One region of the Reichenbachiella ulvae genome, then DNA from elsewhere that is predicted to be linked to it. Evidence: riboswitches for the same ligand, from Rfam matches in the RefSeq annotation. Region 1 holds a riboswitch; the other holds the start of a gene.
What was found. Region 1 has a riboswitch for S-adenosylmethionine ahead of N7U62_RS20665 (trans-sulfuration enzyme family protein). Riboswitches for the same ligand answer to the same signal wherever they lie in the genome.

Region 1 (8,066 bases):
AATGCCAAATATAGAATCGTCTTTAGAAAGAAAATCCTCGATGTTTACAGAGGTCAACTATAAGGCTCATTAAAGAACTCGATAATTGAACATTCGTCATTCTCCTTGCTTGACCCCAAGGGAATGACGATTTTCTTTTTTTACATGAAGGTCAAAAATGGATTCAATCCTTTTTGATTCTTAGAACTGTCTATATTCTCGGCTCTAAAAATCTTGACTCTAGAATGCCGGATTCAGCATTGGTTTTCAATCTGCCATAATCCCCTCCTCGGAGCAGGGCTGTTGCATTCTAAAAAATGGATTAACTTGAAAATTAAAAATGGCATCAGAAAGTATCATTTGGTATTTAGGAAAAGTGAAGGATCACAGGCGTGGTGCGGGTCAGCGACATTCTCTGGAATTGGTACTGGTCATCGTGCTGATGTCGGTAATGAGCGGCTACTATGGTTATCGTGCTATTGGAGATTTTATAGAAAGAAATAGAGAGAACTTATTGTCTACTTTTCAGCCCAAACAAGACAGATTACCGACTTTTTATACTATTCGAAGAGTGTTGATGGGATTGGATTTTGATTCCTTTTCTCATCAATTCTATCAGTGGAGTAAAGCCTATGTTTCGATAGAGTCTGGAGAGTGGCTTAGTGTAGATGGCAAGGCCATCGGTGGTACAATGAGTGATTATTCAAAGTCGTATCAGAATTTCATCAATCTAGTGACCGTATTCGTTTCCAGACAGAAAATGGTATTAGCCAATGGAGAAGTCATTAACTCAAAAGAGAGTGAAATACCTGTAGTTCGTCAATTAATAGAGATGCTGGATCTCAAAGATGTGGTCTTTACTATGGATGCTCTTCATTGTCAAAAAAAACGGTAGAAGTGATTATAGCTAGTGGAAATAATTATGTAATTGGAGTGAAGAAAAATCAAAAGACACTCTACCAGAGCATCGAAAAGTGTGCCCAAGAAAAGCCTATAGGTTATTATTCTCAGCTAGAGAGAAACAAAGGAAGAATAGAAAATAGAGATGTAACAGTGTTCAATTTGCCAGAGGAAATAAAAAAACAATGGACTGGTGCACAACACGGCATCAAAATTAGAAGAGAAGTAAAAGTCAATGGACGCTACAGGGAAGAAAACGCGTATTATTTAAGCAGCATAAAGAATGGAAGTGCATTATTATACAACTATGGGATAAGGAATCATTGGCACATTGAAAACAGTCTACACTGGACCAAAGATGTAACGATGAAAGAAGATGCCTCTAAAATCAGATTAGGCAACGCTCCATCAATTATATCCACGCTTAAAAATGGTGCAATGAATATATTTAGAAAACAAGGCATGAATCAAATAGCAAAGGCCACCAGACTGGTAGCCAATGATATTGAGACTCTAAACAAACTAATCAATTAGAATGCAACAGCCCTGCTCCTCGGAGGGGCGCAGGGGTGGGTTTTCTTGAAAAAACAAGAAGTCCTATGTCTAAAATCTAACAATCTAAAATCTACCCCAAAGCAATCACATTCAAATCTGGAATTTCCAGCCATTTGGCATCTTTCATTTTCTGTCTGGATACATAGCCGATCCAGTAGTTCCCGTCTGGGCCTGAGTATTTTTCAACCACTTCGATAAAATCTGATTCGTTCGGGTGCTGGTCTTTGAATCGCACATAGACTTTCATCTCAAAGTCCTCGTGTAGCGCGAAGTTATTGGTACGGGAGGCCTTTTTGTACTCGTATCGGTAGCCATAGCCTAGCGCTGAGATATCTGACAGTACAGCCGAACCGGTAGGTTTGTCTCCGGCTCCTTTGCCATAAAGGAATTGACTTTCGGAGAAGGCACTTTCCAGAATTACGGCATTGTATTCGTTTTTAGTTTGAGCCAGGATGGACGATTGATGCACGAAGGTAGGCAGTACCGTCGCATCGATAAAGTCACCTACTTTTTTGCCTCGGGCGATCAATTTGATTTCGTAGTTGTTCTTTTGAGCGAACTCAATATCGAAAGTGTTGATCTTGGTGATGCCCAATGTGAAGAGCTCATCAGGATTGGTGATGAGACCAAATGCGTGATAAAGCAGGATGCACAATTTGTACCGTGCATCGATCCCTTCCACATCCAGCGTAGGGTCACTCTCCGCAAAACCTAAATCTTGGGCCTCCTTGAGTACATTTTCATAAGAAGCACTTTCGTTGATCATTTTAGTCAGGATGAAGTTGGTCGATCCGTTGAAGATGCCTTCCAGAGAGGTCATCAGGTCATTGTCATAATATTCTTCCAGGTTGCGAATGATAGGAATACTCGCGCAGCATGACCCTTCGTACAGCAAGGAGACTTTGTTTTTTCTCTGCAGTTCTAAGAGCTCTTCCAGATGCTCGGCAATCATTTTTTTATTAGCCGAGACCACATGCTTGCCACGGTTCATGGCTTCTTTTACAATCTCGAAGGCTGCCTCTGCGTCATCGATCAGCTCTACGATCACATCGATTTTGTCATTGTGTAGCAGTTCGTTTTTGTCGTCGGTAAACAAGGCCTTGTCCAGGCTTCTGGGCTTTGTGATGTCTTTGATACAAAATTTTTCGATCTCTGCCTGGATCGAATTCGATTGCTGCAGGACGTGATACAAACCTTGTCCCACTACTCCAAAACCAAAAATTCCTAGTTTCATATTTCTATATTCTTATGTGAAAAAAGCTGACAGGATTCTCGCCTAATTGTAGAGAATCCTGTCAGCTTTAAATGCTTTATTGAACCAATTCAGGTTCTACTTTTATTTTCTTAATTGCTTCGTCCAGGTCATTGATCAAATCCTCTGGCGCTTCCAGTCCGATAGACAGTCGCACCAGCGAATCGCTGATTCCAGCCTTCTGTCTGGTTTCTGCAGGCGTGCCTTTGTGCGTCATGCTAGCAGGATGACAGCAGAGGCTCTTTACACCCCCCAGACTTTCGGCCAATTTGAACAGTTTTGTGTTGCAGACGAAGGTTTCCGCTATTTCTTTTGAATCTTCTTTAAAAGAAAAAGAGATCACTGCACCATATTGCTTTTGTTGCTTTCCAGCCAATTCGTGGTTAGGATGGAAAAATAGGCCTGGATAGTTGACCTGATCCACTGCATCCAAAGATACCAGATGTCTGGCCACCTCTAGAGCGGTGCGGCATTGCTTTTCGATTCTGAGTTCCAGCGTCTGGATTCCTCTCAGTGTCAACCAGCTGTCCCATGGTCCCAAAATACTACCAGTAGCATTCTGAATGAATTTGATTTCATCTGCCAGTTCTTGTGTTTTGACCGCTATCAGTCCTGCGATCACATCCGAATGCCCCGCCAGATACTTCGTGCCACTGTGCAGCACGATATCTGCTCCCAGGTCCAGGGGCTTTTGCAAGGCCGGGGAGGCAAAAGTATTGTCCACCACCAGCAGACAGCCATGTACCTTGGCTATTTCGGCAATGGCTTGAATATCGCTGATCTTGAGTGTCGGGTTGGTAGGTGTTTCGAGCCAAATGATTTTTGTTTTGCGTCGAATGGCCTGATGAACCGCATCCAGATCCGAAGTGTCTACATAGCGGGCTGTGATGCCAAATTTCTTGTAGAGTTTTTCAAACGAACGAAATGTGCCGCCATAGATGTCATCTACTGCCAGGATCTCATCTCCCGATTGGCATAGCTTGATCACCGCATCCACTGCAGCCAGTCCACTGGCAAAGGCAAATCCAGCTATCCCATTTTCTAACTGCGCTATACAGTCTTCTAGCGCTTTTCGCGTGGGGTTATTGGATCGGCTATAGTCAAAGCCTTTGTTGACACCCGGCGCTTCCTGCTGGAAGGTCGATGTTTGATAGATCGGCACGGATAGCGCACCAGTCAATGGATCCGTTGGGATACTGTGGAGAATGTTTGTTGTCTCTTGCATGTCTTTAATGTTTAAAAGTTACAAGGAGACTTTTCAAGGATTTTGTGTCTGGCGGGAAATAAAAAATCCCTTCCAGACAAGCCAGAAGGGATGATATATTTTGATCTAAAAGATGTCATTCCTCTCGCTTATCTTTCCCGACCTTTGTCGAGACTGGAATTAGCACCTTCACCGTCTTGCGGGGGTTGCTAAGGTTTCACAGGGCCAAGTCCCTCCACCTTTCTTGATAAGTCATCCATTAAAAATAGAACTGCTGCAAAGGTATATCAGAGTTTTTTTAGGAAGCAAGAAAGAATCAAGATTTTTAGAATCAAGAAGTCTTGAGTCTTGGTTCTAGCATCTAATTATCTCATATAAACAATTTTATTCCCGTTATTGTCAAGCTCAAACGCCTTGTTTTTCGCCACTCCGATCTTGAAGGTGAGTTCCTCGATCATGGCCAGGTCTCTGTCTACAGGCATAAATTCGGTGGTCTCCATCGATTCGTATGGGAGATGAATCAGTTCCAGCGTGATGTCATCTTTTTTAAGGAAGTTTTGATAATGAATGTTGCTATCGTCCACAACTTCGATTTCTTCAAAGCCCAGGTGACTGGTATACCATTTCAAGGTGTTGATGTAGTCTGAGGACTGGATAGTGAAAAAACTGGGGGTAACGGTGTATTTGGTGTTATTGTCCGGAACATCGAAAAATTGAATCAGATTGCCGTCTGGATCTTCTGCTATGAAAGTGTTCAGGCTCAGGTTTTTATCTTTGTAAGTGTCTTTTGCTAACTTTTGTTCATATCTCTCGAGATAAAGATGCAAGCTGTCAAACTGGTTGATGTCAAACCCTATTTTGGTAATCCCATTGATGTATTTCTTTCCTTCTTTGAAGCGAATTTGTGACTTCAGCAAAGTGGCATTTCCCTGAGTTAATATCAGTTGAAAGTCATTGTTACGCATTTTTACATGCTTGTTAGGGCGGTATTCTTCTATTTTAAACTGGAGGAATTTTCGATACCATGCGGCAGAGGTTTTGAGGTCACGAACGATCAAAGTAGCTCGTGTGAACCTGAGCTCATTTAGGTCTGTTTGAGAAAAGGCGGGCTGAGATTGAAACATCAGGGCCGCTAAGCCGATTAATACTAGTACGTGAATGTGCGTTTTGATCTGATTCATATGAGTATTGAAATGCGCCAATCAAAGCTAAATGTTTTGTTGTCATAAATGTAGTTTATCAGCCAGTAGAAAAAAATTATAGGCTCAAAACTGACATCCTATGATAATCGTAGTAGTTTTGCACTTATTTAAAGTAATTCCAAATAATTCGTAGCGAATGAGCAATGACGATCAAATATTAGAGGAATTCACCTCAAAAGAATATGAACATGGCTGGTCTGTAGACCTGGAAGCTGATGAAGCTCCTGCGGGTCTAAGCGAGGATATTGTTCGGTTTATTTCAAAAAAGAAAGAGGAACCTGAATGGCTGCTGGAGTGGAGGCTGAGTGCTTTCGCTAAGTGGAAGAACATGAAGGAGCCTGATTGGTCTAATGTGAAATACCCGAAGATAGACTATCAAGCCATCAAATATTACTCTGCGCCAAAGCAGAAAAAGAAGGTGAATAGCCTTGACGATGTAGATCCTGAGTTAATCGAAACTTTCGAGAAACTAGGGATATCTCTAAATGAACAAAAGCGTCTGACGGGTGTGGCTGTAGATGCTGTGATCGATTCAGTTTCTGTTGCTACGACCTTTAAAGAAACGCTCGGAGAATTAGGAATTATTTTCTGCTCTTTTAGTGAAGCAGTAAAAGACCACCCTGAACTGGTGAAAAAGCATTTGGGCTCAGTTGTGCCGGTATCGGACAACTACTTCTCTGCTTTGAATTCAGCGGTATTTTCAGATGGTTCATTTTGCTATATCCCGAAAGGAGTAAGGTGTCCAATGGAGCTTTCTACCTATTTCCGAATCAATGCAGCTAATACAGGTCAGTTCGAGAGAACCCTGATAGTGGCAGAAGAAGGATCATATGTAAGTTATCTTGAGGGATGTACGGCTCCACAAAGAGATGAAAATCAATTGCACGCGGCTGTAGTGGAGATCATTGCCAATCGTGATGCAGAAGTGAAATATTCAACCGTTCAGAACTGGTTCCCAGGTGATAAAAATGGTAAAGGAGGGATTTATAACTTCGTGACCAAGCGTGGGATCTGTGCTGGTGACAACTCTAAGATTTCGTGGACACAGGTAGAGACAGGTTCTGCAGTTACCTGGAAGTACCCATCATGTATACTGAAAGGAGATAATTCAGTAGGGGAGTTCTATTCTGTAGCGGTAACCAACAATTACCAGCAAGCGGATACAGGTACCAAAATGATTCACATCGGAAAGAATACCAAGTCAAGAATCGTATCCAAAGGTATTTCGGCTGGTAAATCTCAGAATTCATACAGAGGACAAGTACAGGTGATGAAGCGCGCCGAAAAAGCGAGAAACTTCTCACAGTGTGATTCCTTACTGATCGGTGATCAGTGTGGCGCACATACTTTTCCATATATAGATATTGAAAATTCGACGGCTCAGGTAGAGCACGAGGCGACCACTTCGAAAATCGGAGAGGATCAAATCTTCTACTGTACGCAGCGAGGAATCGACGAAGAAAATGCAGTAGCCTTGATCGTCAACGGATATGCCAAAGAAGTGCTGAATAAGCTCCCAATGGAGTTTGCTGTAGAGGCACAAAAGCTGTTGGCATTAACGCTTGAAGGGTCTGTGGGTTAAGTTGATTTGAAATTGGAAATTAGAGATTAGAAATTGGCGACCTTTTCAAAATTCGAAGATTTAGAAGTTTGGCAAAAGGCACGAGATTTTAATTCGAAATTATTTCCAATAGTAAAAAAGCTGAGAGAAGAATTAAAGGACTTTAGTCTATCTGATCAGATCAACCGTTCTGCAGGTTCTTGTATGGATAACATTGCTGAAGGGTTCGAAAGAGAAGGTAATAAGGAGTTTGTTCAATTCTTAGCTATTGCCAAAGCGTCCATTGGTGAAACACGATCCCAGCTTTATAGAGCATTTGATCGGAATTACATCAATGAAAATGAATTTGAGTCACTGAAAAGTGACGGTGAAATTTTAAGTAAAAACTTAGCTGGATTTATCAAGTACTTGAAGAGTTCAGATATAAAAGGGAATAAATTTAGAGGTAGAGGTTAGTGAATTTTTAATTTCCAATCTCAAATATCAAATAATATTATGCTAAGCATAAAAAACTTACAAGCAAAAGTAGAGGAGAAGGAAATCCTTAGAGGAATTAATTTGGAGGTGAAGCCGGGTGAGGTACATGCCATCATGGGACCGAATGGTTCTGGTAAGAGTACCCTCGCATCCGTTTTGGCAGGTCGTGAAGAATATGAAGTGACTGGAGGAGAAGTAGAGTATCTCGGACAAAATCTTCTGGATCTGGCGGCAGAAGAAAGAGCCAGAGAAGGCATCTTCTTGGCTTTCCAATATCCAGTTGAGATTCCTGGTGTGACTACTACTAACTTCATGAAGACTGCTCTGAACCAAATCAGAGAGCACAAAGGACTGGAGCCTTTGGATGCAGTGGCTTTCTTAAAGCAGATGAAGGAAAAAATGAAGCTTGTAGAGATTGACCAATCTTTGTTGAGTCGTTCGTTGAATGAAGGATTCTCAGGTGGAGAGAAGAAGAGAAACGAGATCTTCCAAATGGCGATGCTAGAGCCGAAACTAGCCCTACTGGATGAGACTGATTCAGGTTTGGATATCGATGCATTGAGAGTTGTGGCGAATGGGGTAAACACCTTGAAGAGCAAAGACAATGCAACCATCGTAGTGACTCACTATCAGCGTTTGTTGGATTATATCGTGCCTGATTTTGTACATGTATTGTACAAGGGTAGAATCGTGAAGTCTGGTGACAAGAATCTAGCACTGGAGCTGGAAGAAAGAGGATACGATTGGATCATCAAGGATTTGGAAGGAGCAGAAGCATAAACATGAGTAAAGAAAAAATATTTGGTCAGGAACTGGTAGATCAGGCTGAGCAGTATCTCTCTAATCTAAATGGGAATGCAATTGCCCACCTGAAAGAAAACAGAACCAATGCACTGGCTTATTTGAAGGAATATGGTTTTCCTGGACCTAAGGCAG
Region 2 (8,066 bases), 3.4 Mb from region 1:
GGCTTTAACCCTGGGATGATTGGAATATTGATATCCATTTTTCTACACATCTCGACAAAGTCAAAATACTTTTGATTGTCGAAAAACATCTGTGTGACAATATATTCAGCCCCTGCTTCTACCTTTTGTTTCAGGTACATCAAGTCCATTTCCAGGTTCGGCGATTCAAAGTGCTTTTCAGGATAGCCGGCCACCCCAATACAAAAGTCTGTGGGAGCAGGGTCTTCCAGGCTGTCATCCAGGTATTGTCCATTATTCATTCTATTGACCTGATGTAGCAGATCGATGGCATAGTTGTTTCCGTCTTCCTGTGGTATGAATTTGCCCTCAGATTTGATCGCATCACCTCGAAGGACCAGTACATTGTCAATCCCAAGAAAGTCCAGATCAATCAAAGCATTTTCGGTTTCCTCTTTAGAAAAACCCCCACAGATGATGTGAGGCACAGGATCTACGTCATATCGATGACGAATCGCGGCACAGATTCCTACCGTGCCGGGGCGTTTTCTGGTGGTTTTCTTTTCTAGAAGACCATTGGGGTGTTTCTTGTAGATATATTCCTCTCGGTGATAAGTCACATCAATGAATGGAGGTTTGAATTCCATCAATGGATCTAAATGATCGAATATTTTCGAAATGTTCTCTCCTTTCTTCGGCGGAATGATTTCAAGTGAGAACAGTGTTTTTCCTTTTGCGTTCTTTATATGATCGGTAACCTTCATTTTTTTGTCTTCTTGTCGACTCGTTTTCTGGTCTGATTATGTTAGGATTTGTTATTTAAGTATCGAACCAGACCGTGTATGAGTTTCCTGATTTTGTCAATATCTGTTCGGTATGCCTTGGCAGTTTCTACTTCGATATATTCTAAATCTTCCAATACGTATAACATGCTTTTGCACTCTGAAGCTGACCCACTGGCAATGTTTAAAAACCTTACAAATTCCTTGTCTCCATTGCGGCCAAAGCCCTCTGCAATATTATTCATTATTGATAAGGTACAGCGTTTCATTTGACTCTTTGTGTCTCTATCGATGTCTTTTGATTGATTTAAAAATGAATAAATACTTCGTACAAGTTTTCTACTTTCTTTCCAGACATCTAAATCTTCAAATTGTTTGATAGTTGGCATTCTAAGTTAATTCGTTGTTAATTTGGACCAGCAGACCAGCAGACCAGCAGACCAGCAGACCAGCAGACCAGCAGACCAGCAGACCAGCAGACCAAAATTAAACATCATATGCTAAGTTAGGTGCTAACCACCGCTCAGCTTCTTCTAATGTCATGCCTTTGCGTTGAGCGTAATCTTCTACTTGATCTTTGCCGATTTTACCTAATCCAAAGTATTTAGACTTTTCATTAGCGAAATAAAATCCGCTAACTGAAGAAGCTGGGTACATAGCATTAGATTCTGTTAGATAAATGCCCGTTTCTTTTTCGACATGTAGCAAATCAAATAGTATTGGTTTTTCTGTATGATCTGGGCAAGCAGGGTATCCAGGTGCGGGTCTGATTCCCTTGTACTTTTCTGCGATCAATGCGTCATTTTCTAACTGCTCGTCTGCAGCATATCCCCAAAGCTCTTTCCTTACTTTCTCATGCATTAATTCCGCAAATGCCTCGGCTAGTCTATCTGCCAGTGCTTTAACCATGATAGACGAGTAATCGTCATGATCTTTTTCGTACTTCTCTAGTAATTTTTCAATTCCTATTCCAGTAGTCACAGCAAAGCCACCCAAGTAGTCTTGTTTGCCGCTATCCTTAGGGGCAACAAAATCTGCCAGAGAAAGGTTGGCAATGTTTTTTCCTTTTTTGCCTTGCTGGCGAAGGAAATGAAACTCAGTAAGTTTCTTGCCTTCTCGATCTGCGATTTCTATATCCTCTCCATTGGTGTTGTTGGCTTTGTAAATCCCAATAACTCCGTTGGCTTGTAGACTTCTTTTGGTAATGATGTCATCCAACATGCTGTTGGCATCATTATATAGTTTAGTTGCTTCATCGCCGATGACTTTGTCTTCTAGTATTCTAGGGAATTTACCCTTCAACATCCAGGTTTGGAAGAAAGGAGTCCAGTCAATGTATTTCCTGATTTCCTCCAGAGGGAAATTGTTAAAGGTTTTGTTTCCGATGAACTTAGGTTCAGCAATGTTAGTCTCTTGCCAGTCGATAGGGAAGGCGTTTTGTTTCGCTTCACTGAATTTGATATAATTCTTATCCTTGGTTCTCCCTGCATGATTTTCTCTAGCCTCTTTGTACTCCGATTTTACTTTGGATACAAAGGCTTCCTTCTTGCCGCTCAATAGATCTCCGGCAACTGGCACACTTCTAGAAGCATCCAGTACATGTACAACAGGTCCGCTGTAGCAGGGGTCTATTTTAACTGCAGTGTGGATGCGAGAAGTTGTTGCGCCACCGATCAGTAGGGGATACTCGCATTTTTCTTTTTCCAGAAGTTTTGCAAAATCTACCATTTCGTCCAGCGAAGGAGTGATCAAACCACTCAATCCAATCACATCAGCATTAATTTCTTTGGCTTTTTCTAGAATCTTTTCATTAGGCACCATAACGCCCATGTCGATGATCTCGTAGTTGTTGCAGGCCATCACTACGCCCACGATATTTTTCCCAATGTCGTGAACGTCACCTTTTACGGTTGCCAATAGCACTTTTCCAGCATTCTCGGCATCTCCTTCAACCTTTTCTTCTTCCAAATAAGGAGTCAGATAAGCCACAGCTTTCTTCATGACACGGGCACTTTTTACCACTTGAGGTAAAAACATTTTTCCTTCGCCAAACAAGTCTCCTACGACATTCATTCCGTCCATAAGTGGTCCCTCAATCACATGAAGAGGGCGACCTAGTTTTTGGCGGGCTTCTTCAGTATCCTCATCAATGAATTCAACAATGCCTTTTACCAGGGCATGTTCAATTCTTTTCTCCACTGGCTGCTGACGCCATTCGTCATTTTTCTTCTCAACTTTCCCTTCACCTTTGAAGTTTTCTGCGAAATCTAGAAGACGCTCGGTGGCGTCATCTCTACGATCCAACAGAACATCCTCTACATGTTCCAATAGGTCCTTAGGGATGTCGTCATAAACTTCAAGCATGGCAGGATTGACGATACCCATATCCATTCCCTGTCTGATGGCATGATAAAGGAAGGCTGAATGCATGGCCTCTCTAACCGGATTGTTGCCTCGGAAGGAGAAAGAAACATTACTAACTCCACCACTGACATGCGCAGCAGGTAGGTTTTCTCTTACCCATCTTGTGGCCATGAAAAAGTCCAAGGCATTTTTGCGATGCTCCTCCATGCCTGTGGCAACTGGGAAAATATTAAGGTCAAAAATGATGTCCTGAGGCTTAAAATTGATTTTTGGGCCAGTCATCAGTTCGTAGGACCTCTTGACTATCTCAATTCTACGGTCGTAGTTGTCAGCCTGTCCATCCTCGTCAAATGCCATTACAATCACCGCAGCGCCGTATTGTTTGATCAATTTGGCCTGACGGATAAATTCTTCTTCGCCTACTTTTAAGCTTATGGAGTTTACTACGGATTTCCCCTGTGTACACTTCAAGCCTGCTTCGATGATTTCCCATTTTGAGGAGTCGATCATCACAGGGATACGAGCGATATCTGGCTCAGATGCCATCAGATTAAGGAAATTGGTCATGGTTTCAGCACCATCTAGCATACCTTCATCCATGTTTACATCGATGATCTGAGCACCACCTTCCACTTGATTTCTTGCGATCTCCAGCGCCTCTTCAAATTGCTCTTCCTTGATCAAGCGCAAGAATTTCCTTGAACCAGTTACATTAGTTCTTTCCCCAACGTTGATGAAATTCAGATCTGGAGTGACTACCAATGGCTCCAACCCGCTGAGCTTCATGGGTTCATAGTCATGCCATTTGTACTCGTACTTCCCTGGGTAATCTGGATGTATGTTTTCCATGTTATATAAAGTAGACAGTATGTGGTTGGCTACCTACTGTTTCAATTTTTTGTTCTTATGAATTTAGCAAATGAGAATTTAATATTTAACCGTTGACAGTAGTCTGTTGACTCTTTATCGGCCTAGGCTCATACTTGGCGGCCAATTCTGCTATGGCTCTGATATGATCAGGAGTGGTTCCGCAACACCCACCAATGATATTGATGAGGTTTTCGTCTAGGAATTCCTTGATTTGATCCACCATATCCTCTGGTGTTTCGTCATATTGGCCAAATTCATTTGGTAACCCTGCGTTAGGGTGGGCGCTGATATTGAATTCTGACTTACTGGCTAAAGTATGAAGATAAGGTTTCAGCTCTCTGGCTCCTAATGCACAATTCAGTCCAATACTAAGCAGGTCCAAATGCGAAACTGAGATCAAAAATGCCTCTGTGTTTTGTCCGGATAGGATTCGGCCACTGGCATCAGTAATGGTGCCTGAAACCATGATTGGGATACGGATGCCTCTCTCTTCTGCAATTTGATCTATCGCCATCAAAGCTGCTTTGGAGTTGAGTGTGTCGGTGATAGTCTCCACCAGGAGAATGTCAGAACCACCATCTAGTAGTGCGTTGGCTTGTTCTTTGAATGCTTCAAGCAGCTGATCATAATTGATGGCACGGTATCCTGGGTTGTTTACATCAGGAGACATGCTGGCCAATCTGTTGGTTGGTCCCATAGAACCTGCCACAAACCTAGGTTTGTCCGGATCCTTTTGTGTGAACTCGTCCGCAACTTCCTTGGCAATTTTGGCTCCTTCGTAGTTGATTTTGTAAATCCAGTCTTCTAGTTTGTAATCCGCCTGAGCGATCCATGTGCCACCAAAGGTATTGGTCTCTATGATGTCTGCACCTGCTTCTAGATATTCTCTATAGATGTCTTTGATGATATCGGGTCGGGTGATGCAGAGTAAATCATTGTTGCCTTTGAGTGTAACCTCGTGGTCTTTCAATTCTTCATTTCTGAAGTCTTTTTCCTCTAATTGATGCCGCTGAATCATCGTGCCCATAGCACCGTCCAACACCAATATCCTTTGTTTTAGAATATCTCTAATGTCCATTTTCATAGTTTATTAAACTACTTACCAGAAAGAATAGTTCGTTGAATACCTATCTGTCAACCAGATTGAATATCTGGAATGGGAATTGGCACAACATCCAATATTGCGGCTATGGATATGTTGCCAAGACGTCATAGGGCCCAATCCCTCGGTCTTTCTTGATAAGTGGGGCAAAGATAGGCTTTTTTTATAGAGTTTCAATTTCTACATGCAATTGAAAAGGTAATCTTGTTTTCTGTGTTAGAGAGAGGTTTGTATAGGTGTCTTATCTGTCTTATTATCTAATACTTATGTGTATCAATAATTGATATTTGGTACTTACTAATCTGTAATATGTCTGCTATGATAAATGATAAAAAGCATGAATAGCTATGTAAATAGGTTTATGATGCTTTGAGTGCTTACTCTACTTTTGGAGGACACACACATGCTTATACCAATAATTCAAATTGAATTGGACTTGATCACGATGATCATAGTCCTAAACGTGGATTATTAGTATACAATGAAGAAATCATTTGGAGTTATTTCTCTTTCTCATGCTATAGCTGATATAGAGATTAGAGAGAAGTTTTCTTTGTCACAACAAGAGTTCGGGGATTGTTATGCTCAACTTTCGGATGTTCTGGGGATTTCAGAGGCACTGATTTTAGGCACATGCAACCGTGTCGAAATCTATTATTTTGATGCTCAAAATAAAGCAGAGGCTCTTGTTCAATTCTTATGCGCTTTCAAGGGATTGTCCTTTGATATCCACCACTCATTTTTTGAATCTAAGTATGGTCATGATGCCCTGACTCATCTGCATGAAGTTGCTATAGGTCTTCAGTCCATGGTTTTAGGAGATCTGGAGATTTTTGGACAGGTCAAAAGAGCGTATCAGATATCATGCGATGTACAGTCTGCATCTACCTATATGCATCGCTTGCTTCATAGGGTGTTTTACTGTCATAAAATAATCAATCAATCGACCAGGTTTAAAGAAGGAGCTTCATCCGTGTCCTACACTGCTGTAAAGTTAATCTCGGACAGAAACTTGATGAATCCTGAAGGTCGGGTGCTAGTCGTAGGAGCAGGAGACATGGGAAAGGATGTAGTAAAACACCTGCGAAATCTTGGTTACCTCAATGTAACTATCTGCAATCGTACCAATGAAAAAGCGCACCATCTAGCGCAGGAGTTAGGGGTGCATTTTATTCCCTACGAACAACATAAGGACTATTTAAACACTTGTTCTCTGCTGATGGTAGCGGTCAACGCCAAGGAAGCCCTCTATACGCTTACCGATTTCCAATATACCGCCATACGCGCTGTGATTGATATTTCATCTCCACGTGCAGTAGCTGATGAAATCCAGACCCTGGGTATTGATTTATACAACATTGACGATATGGGGCAGCGAATCCAAAGGGTGATGGAAAATAGAAGCGCCGAAATAGGCAGAGTGAGAGATATAGTCTCCGAATCTGTTGGAGAATACTTGCAATGGACCAAAGAACTGGAGTTCAATGATCATTTGGTGCAATTTAAATCTGCATTAGAGGACATACAAAAACAGGTGATCCTGGCAAACACAAAGGAATGGACGGTTTCGCAACAGCAACTAGCGAGCGAGGCGACTAGTCAATTGATCAATAAAATCATGAAGCTGCCAGCCATCGGCCTGCGCAATGCTTGCCAACGCGGTGAAGCTACTGAATTGAGTGAATCCCTATGTGAGCTATTCGATTTAGAAAGAAAAAGTAATATCAAATCACAATAAACTATATCAATATGAATTTTTTAAAATCAATTTTCGGAAAAAAGGAAGAAGGCCCAGTATCAGCTAAAGACAAACAGTTGGTGCAAGAAACTTTTGCTATGGTGGCACCCATCGCGGACAAAGCCGCTGAGATTTTTTATGCCAAATTATTTGAACTTGACCCAGACCTCAAGCCATTGTTCAAAGGTGATATCAGCGAGCAAGGCAAAAAGCTAATGGCCATGTTAGCTGCTGCAGTCAAAGGTCTGGATGATCTGGGAGCATTGGTGCCTGTAGTACAAGACTTAGGTAAAAGACATGTGGGCTATGGGGTCAAAGATGAGCACTACGATACAGTAGCAGCTGCGCTTTTGTCAACGTTAGAGGCTGGTCTGGGAGACGCATGGAACGATGATGTGAAAACAGCATGGACCAATGTATATGTGGTATTGGCTACCACTATGAAAGACGCAGCGGCTGAATCTACCGCAGCCTAACTGTCGGCCAGTATTTCGAGAAATTTTTACACTTTAATCAGACTACTAGATGAATTTATTTCAAACTAAGCATATCATTAAATCAACCTTGCTGGGCTTATCTGCCTTTGCTGTGTTTCAATCCTGCGAGCCTTTACCAGAAGAGACCAAGGCGGTCGCCTCTGACAAAGCTTACTCCATAGAAGAAGCATTTGAAATCGTGGCGAAGGAGAATGACGTCACGCGTACGCTGTATACCAAGGCTATCGTGGGAGCTGGAAAGAAAAACGGTCTCAAATTCGATGAGGATTGGGAAAAAGATCACGTAGAAGCAGGTCCGTTACCTGCCTTGTTCTTGAGAGGGATTGCCGGAGATATCCGCAAGAAAGGCGAAGTACCATTAGGCTTGTTTTTGGGATCAGATTTCCCGGTTCGCAAATCGAATAAGTTTACGGGTAAGCAGGCTGATCTCTTTGCGGAAATGAGAAAGGATAGCCTTCCGAAATATTTCTTTGACGAAGAAGCTCAGTTGTATACTGCCATGTTCCCTGATTTTGCGGTGGCGGCACCATGTGTCAATTGTCACAACGAGCACCCAGAGACCACTAAAACCGATTGGGTATTGGGAGATATTCAGGGAGCTACTACCTGGACTTATCCATCAGATTCCGTCTCGTTTGACGAATTGCAAGGTATCATCATGGCTTATAGAGAAGGTGCAGCAGCTACTTTCCAGTCTTATCTGGACAAAGCAGCGGGCTTCAAGGAAAATGAGGTGCCAATGGCTGGATCTACCT

Region 2: it holds a riboswitch for S-adenosylmethionine, as region 1 does, so the genes downstream of both, N7U62_RS06550 (homocysteine S-methyltransferase family protein) here and N7U62_RS20665 (trans-sulfuration enzyme family protein) in region 1, are expected to answer to the same signal.

Annotation. Positions count from the first base shown of each region.
Region 1 covers NZ_JAOYOD010000001.1:5,012,413-5,020,478, forward strand. The annotation lists gene N7U62_RS20645 (TolC family protein) at 1-63, shown strand, start outside; partial or broken gene N7U62_RS23305 (ISAs1 family transposase) at 320-1,413, shown strand; gene N7U62_RS20660 (homoserine dehydrogenase) at 1,505-2,668, opposite strand; gene N7U62_RS20665 (trans-sulfuration enzyme family protein) at 2,745-3,911, opposite strand; SAM riboswitch class I at 4,037-4,144, opposite strand; gene N7U62_RS20670 (VOC family protein) at 4,256-5,071, opposite strand; gene sufB (Fe-S cluster assembly protein SufB) at 5,229-6,674, shown strand; gene N7U62_RS20680 (four helix bundle protein) at 6,708-7,109, shown strand; gene sufC (Fe-S cluster assembly ATPase SufC) at 7,149-7,910, shown strand; gene sufD (Fe-S cluster assembly protein SufD) at 7,913-8,066, shown strand, end outside.
Region 2 covers NZ_JAOYOD010000001.1:1,609,115-1,617,180, reverse strand. The annotation lists gene metF (methylenetetrahydrofolate reductase [NAD(P)H]) at 1-722, opposite strand, end outside; gene N7U62_RS06560 (four helix bundle protein) at 764-1,129, opposite strand; gene metH (methionine synthase) at 1,227-3,953, opposite strand; gene N7U62_RS06550 (homocysteine S-methyltransferase family protein) at 4,039-5,058, opposite strand; SAM riboswitch class I at 5,099-5,220, opposite strand; gene hemA (glutamyl-tRNA reductase) at 5,558-6,814, shown strand; gene N7U62_RS06540 (globin family protein) at 6,826-7,290, shown strand; gene N7U62_RS06535 (c-type heme family protein) at 7,340-8,066, shown strand, end outside.